DNA from 2 places in the Pantoea nemavictus genome. Region 1 is predicted to be linked to the other one. Evidence: predicted binding sites of a transcription regulator. Region 1 holds the regulator's gene; the other holds the start of a gene.

Region 1 (3,119 bases):
TAACGTGTCCTCCTCCAGCTTGCCGTGTGGAATGGCGATGCCGTTGCCAATGCCGGTACTGCCCATACGTTCGCGGGTGAGGATTGCTTCGAAAAGCGTCTGGTGCGGCAGATTGAGCTGCTTCGCTGCCAGCTCGCTGATAATTTCCAGCGCGCGTTTTTTACTCTGGCAGTGTACGCCGCTACGGGTACAGTCCAGGGAAAGGACCGAGCTCAATTCCAGTGTTAGATCGTTGTTCATCATCGTTTCACTTGCGAGTTCACATAGCCGCGAGGAGCAGACAATGGGTTTCATTGCCCTACGCCCGTTGGCGCTTGCGCAGATGACAAAACGGGGCGGTTAAATCCGCCCCATCCTGGCTCTAAGTGCCGAATCAGTCAGCACTCTGCAAGCGTGAAGGTTAGTGTTTTTTCAGTTTGTCTTTGTGTTTGGTCAGCTGACGGGAGAGCTTATCGATTAACCCGTCGATGGCCGCGTACATGTCTTCCGCTTCCGATGTGGCGTGCAGCTCCCCGCCGTTGACGTGCAGTGTTGCATCCGCAATCTGCGTTACCTTCTCTACTTTTAGAACAATATAAACCTGATTGATACGATCAAAATAGTGTTCCAGTTTGGCAAATTTGCTATTTACAAATTCACGCAGAGGTTCGGTAATTTCAACATTATGTCCGGTAAGGTTTAGCTGCATAGGTCTTCCTTCTTCGTTCGGTCAAACCAATTGCTTACGCTGGTTTGATGGCGGTATAGATAAAGACTCGCGATATTTAGCAACCGTACGTCGCGCTACCATGATGCCCTGATCGGATAACATGGAGGTCAGTTTGCTGTCGCTCAAGGGTTTTGCGGGATTTTCCGCAGAGATCAATTTTTTTACCAGTGCACGAATCGCCGTGGAAGAGGCTTCGCCGCCGCCTTCGGTGTTGACGTGACTGGAGAAAAAATACTTCAATTCAAAGATGCCACGCGGGCTGTGTAAATACTTCTGCGTGGTGACGCGGGAAATGGTGGATTCATGCATATCAACGGCCTGAGCGATATCCGCCAGTACCATCGGACGCATGTGCTCCTCACCTTGCTCAAAAAACGCCTGCTGCTGTTCAACGATACAGCGTGTCACCTTCAGCAGCGTGTCGTTGCGGCTCTCCAGGCTCTTAATCAGCCACTTGGCTTCCTGTAAGTTGCTGCGAATAAACTGATTGTCACTGTCATTACGTCCGGCACCGCCCATCGCAGCGTATTGCTGATTGATCTTCAGGCGCGGCATGCTGTCGGAGTTGAGTTCAACCGTCCAGCGTTTGCTGACTTTGCGCACCAGCACATCGGGAATCACATATTCCGGCTCGCTGGTATTGATCGACTGGCCTGGACGCGGATCGAGCGACTGAATCAGCAGCATCGCGTCCTTTAGCACCTCTTCCTTTAGACGCGTGACGCGCATCAGGCTGCGGAAGTCGTGATTAGCCAGTAAATCGAGATGTTCGCTAACAATCAAACGAGCTTCTGTCAGCATGGGTGTTGCGGCGGAATATTGCGATAGCTGAACTAACAGGCAATCACGTAAATCGCGCGCACCTACGCCCACCGGATCGAAACGTTGTACGCGTTTCAGCACGGCTTCGACTTCTTCCAGCGTCAGCTCTTCATCGCCAATACTGTCATAAATGTCTTGTAAGCTGACGGTGAGATAGCCGGTGTCGTCAATGGCATCGACAATGGAGGTGGCAATGGCGCGATCGGTATCGGTGAAAGGCGTCAACTCAACCTGCCACATAAGGTAATCCTGCAGCGATTGAGTCGTTTCACCCTGATAGACCGGCAGTTCGTCGTCCTGATAATCGGTACCTGTGCCGGAAGGGGTGCCAGCGGTATAAATTTCATCCCAGGTCGCGTCGAGCGGCAGCTCCTCGGGCATATCCTTCTGTTCAAGTGCTTCGCGCGTGTCTAACGAATCGCTTTCCTGATCCTGAAATTCGCGTGCGTCGACTTCTTCATGCAGATCGGTTTGTTCAAGCAGCGGATTGCTTTCCAGCGCCAGTTGGAGTTCTTGCTGGAGTTCAAGCGTAGAGAGTTGCAGCAAGCGAATTGCTTGCTGCAACTGTGGTGTCATCGCCAGCTGTTGGCTGAGCCTGAGTTGCAAACCTTGCTTCATAATTCGGTTAGAATTTCCTAAGCAAACGTAGGGTGTTACAACACCTTATCAGAGTCTGAACTCTTCGCCCAAATAAACACGCTTAACCTGCTCATCTACAAGAATTTCATCAGGCGTGCCATGGGCAATCAAATGTCCCTGGCTGACGATATAAGCGCGTTCACAGACTGCGAGGGTTTCACGCACATTGTGGTCGGTAATCAACACGCCAAGGCCACTGTCGCGTAAATGCTCAATGATTTTTTTGATGTCGATAACCGAAATGGGGTCAACGCCAGCAAATGGTTCATCCAGTAGAATAAATTTCGGATTCGCTGCCAGTGCACGAGCAATTTCCACACGACGACGCTCACCGCCTGACAGCGCCTGGCCCATGCTGTCGCGCAAATGTGCAATATGAAACTCTTCCATTAGCTCGTTGGCACGATCCTGGCGCTGCTCTTCCGTTAAGTCATCACGAATTTGCAGTACAGCCATCAGGTTGTCGTACACGCTCAGGCGGCGGAAAATCGAGGCTTCCTGTGGCAGATAGCCGATGCCGCGACGTGCGCGTGCGTGCAGCGGCAGAATGCTGATATCTTCATCATCAATCACGATACGCCCCGCATCGCGCGGCACAATACCTACTACCATGTAAAACGTGGTGGTTTTACCCGCACCGTTGGGGCCCAGCAGGCCGACAATCTCACCGGATTTTACCTGCAGGCTAACATCTTCCACCACGCGGCGGCCTTTGTAGGCTTTCGCCAGGTTCTCAGCGATTAGTGTGGCCATAGCAATCAGTTACTCTTTTTAGGGCTCGCGGAGGAACCGTTTTTATCCTGCAGCTGCGACGGTACCAGAACGGTGGTCACGCGCTTGCTCTCACCCTGGCTGAAAGCCTGCATCTTCTGCTCTTTCACCAGGTATGTGATGCGGTCGCCTTTAATATTGCTATCCTGCTGCTGAATAAAGGCATTTCCCGTCAGCT
Region 2 (3,119 bases), 2.3 Mb from region 1:
TTGCTGTAAGAAAAAGGCGTCCATAATGTCGTCTCGTACTCAATGGGAGCGCACAGCTCGCGCTCAATCGCGAATGGCCCCGCACGTTGCGGGGCCGCGTGGCCGATTACAGCTGGTGGTATTTGCCTTTGTCGTCCCATTGATAAACGACGTAATCCGAGACTTTAAGATCGCCTTTACCATCCCAGGCTTTTTTGCCCATCACGGTGTCGACGCTATTCGCTTTCAGCCATTCGCTGGCCTTCGCATTGTCTTTTCCTGCCGCTTTGTAGGCAGCCGCCAGCGTCTGTACTGAAGCGTAGGCATATAAGGTGTAACCTTCTGGTTCGAAACCACCGGCGCGGAATTTCTCAATCACGGCTTTGCCATCGGCAATGGTGCGCGGATCGTTGCCAAAGGTCATATACACACCTTTGGTGTATTGCGGTCCGCCTGCCGCCGTCACCATCTCTTCGGTGACGATGCAATCACCGGAGAAGAAGGCCGCATTCACGCCCTGCTCACGCATCTGGCGCACCAGCGGGCCGGCTTCCGGATGGCATCCGCCGAAATAGACCACGTCCGGTTTCAGCGCACCGATTTTGGTTACCAGCGCATTGAAATCTTTCTCACCGCGCGACAGTCCTTCATACAGCACTTCTTTCACGCCGCGCTTCTCGAGCGAGGCTTTGGTGGCATCCGCTAAGCCCTGGCCGTATGTGTCTTTGTCATGAATAATGACCACTTTCTTCGCCTTGAGCTTGTCGATGATGTAGTCAGCGGCGATCGCGCCCTGCTGGTCATCACGCCCACACATGCGGAACATGGTTTTCATGCCGCGTTCAGTAATTTTCGGGTTGGTTGATCCGGGCGTGATCGCCAGAACGCCAGCTTCATCATAGACTTCCGACGCCGGCATAGTGGATGAGGAGCAGAAGTGGCCGACTACCGCCATCACTTTGTCTTGATCGACCAAGCGGTTGGCGACCGAGACCGCCTGCTTCGGTTCACAGGCATCATCGCCCTGCACCAGCACAATTTTTTCACCGTTAATACCGCCGGCGGCATTAATGTCTTCCGCGGCCTGGCTCGCGCCTTTCCAGTATTGCGCGCCATAGGTCGCATTGGGCCCAGAGAACGGACCGGCCACACCAATTTTAATATCTGCCTGAGCGTAAAAGGCCACGCTTAAACAACCTGCTATCGCCACCTTCATTGGGTGTTTTATGAATTTCAAAGACATGCTTTCAATCCTCAACGGGTCAGGAACGGAGCCATACCACGGCCTGGGAGAAATCAATTTCTGAAACTGCGGCAGAACAGAGTGCGGCCTATAAAACCCGAAGGATCGCCATGCATGGCGACCTGCTTTCAGTCACGCATCAATGCGCGCCCTGAACTCAACAGCATAGGTTTATGAAGGCCACGGTTGAAAATTAAGCAATAACCTCGCCAACTCACGAAAACGCGGGCGATTTTTTGCATTGGCATCGCTCCAGGACTGGAGACACGCGATGTAACATCCCTGCTGATCATAAACATAGCTAAGGTTACGCCAGGCACCAGCACCGCGATGGTGCAGAATGCGGTCGATCACAGATTCTTCATCGTTGTGAAGCGTTTATCCGCTATGCTCTGGTGAAAACGGTCCACGTTTCCTGAAGGAGAACCCATGAATACACAACGGAACGGATTGAGCAGCCAGCAAGCGCTGGACGAATTAGAGCGTCTGTACGACACGGCCGTTGATGCCTTGCGCAACGCGATTCGCGATTTCACTGCCAGCGGGCAGCTGCCGGATGAAGCGGCTCGCCAGCAAGGGCTGTTTGTTTACCCGCAGCTGCGCATTACCTGGCTGGGCGAAGGCCCGCAGAAAAACCGCACTCGCGCATGGGGACGCTTTACCCATACCGGCAGCTATAGCACCACCATTACGCGTCCGGCGCTGTTGCGCCACTATCTCAGTGAGCAGCTGCAGATGCTGGAGAAAGAGTATGAGGTGCTGATTGAAGTGGAGCCGTCACAGCAGGAGATTCCTTATCCTTATGTGATTGACGGCCTGTCGCTCGATCGCTCAATGAGCGCCAGCATCGCCCGCCACTTCCCCACCACCGAACTGTCACAGATTGGCGATGAAACCGCCGATGGCCTATTCCATGCCAATGCGATTTTCCCGCTGTCGCATTTTGATGCGCTGCGTACCGATTTCTCGCTGGCGCGCCTGCGTCATTACACCGGCACCGGCGTTGAGCACTTCCAGCCGTTCGTGCTGTTCACCAACTACACACGCTATGTTGATGAGTTTGTGCGCTGGGCCATTGAGCAGGTGCAAGACCCCAATACGCCTTATGACAGCCTAGCCTGCGCCGGTGACGTGGTGATCACCGCGGATACCCAGGATCCGACCGCAATGATGTCCGATCTGGCGTGGAAGAAGCATCAAATGCCCGCCTGGCACCTGACTTCGCCTAATCGTCGCGGTATTACGCTGGTCAATATTGGCGTTGGTCCGTCCAATGCAAAAACCATCTGCGACCATCTGGCGGTGATTCGCCCGCATGCCTGGCTGATGATTGGTCACTGCGGCGGCCTGCGCGAAAGCCAGACCATCGGCGATTACGTGCTGGCACATGCCTACCTGCGCGATGACCATGTGCTGGATAGCGTATTGCCGCCCGATATCCCGATCCCCAGCATCGCCGAAGTACAGCGTGCGCTGTATGACGCCACCAAAGCAGTGAGTGGTATGCCGGGTGAGGAAGTTAAGCAGCGTCTGCGCACCGGCACTGTCGTCACCACCGATGATCGTAACTGGGAGCTGCGCTACTCCGCTTCTGCGCTGCGCTTCAACCTGAGCCGCGCCGTGGCGGTTGATATGGAAAGCGCCACCATCGCTGCGCAGGGTTACCGCTTCCGCGTGCCGTATGGCACGTTGCTGTGCGTGTCCGATAAACCGCTGCACGGCGAGATCAAACTGCCCGGTCAGGCAAACCGCTTCTATGAAGGGGCGATATCTGAGCACCTGCAGATCGGCATCTGCGCGGTGGAACTGCTGCGTGCCGAGGGCGATAAGCTGCACTCAAGGAAGCTCAGAACCTTCAACGAGCCGCCGTTTAGATAGTCATGATGAGTTCCGGCCC

The links. Region 1 encodes sigma-54, which starts transcription at its own class of promoters, with help from an activator protein. Its sites were predicted from a motif close to GTTGGCACANNTTTCGCTNT; they were not measured.
Region 2: WH298_RS01870 (branched-chain amino acid ABC transporter substrate-binding protein) is a predicted target of sigma-54. The motif match lies at 1,417-1,436, and genes of this name have one in related genera.

The regions. Positions count from the first base shown of each region.
Region 1 is NZ_JBBGZW010000001.1:2,659,193-2,662,311, forward strand. It holds gene ptsN (PTS IIA-like nitrogen regulatory protein PtsN) at 1-240, opposite strand, end outside; gene hpf (ribosome hibernation promoting factor) at 401-688, opposite strand; gene rpoN (RNA polymerase factor sigma-54) at 710-2,149, opposite strand; gene lptB (LPS export ABC transporter ATP-binding protein) at 2,198-2,923, opposite strand; gene lptA (lipopolysaccharide ABC transporter substrate-binding protein LptA) at 2,929-3,119, opposite strand, start outside.
Region 2 is NZ_JBBGZW010000001.1:383,660-386,778, forward strand. It holds gene WH298_RS01865 (ABC transporter permease subunit) at 1-24, opposite strand, end outside; gene WH298_RS01870 (branched-chain amino acid ABC transporter substrate-binding protein) at 107-1,222, opposite strand; gene WH298_RS01875 (AMP nucleosidase) at 1,652-3,100, shown strand.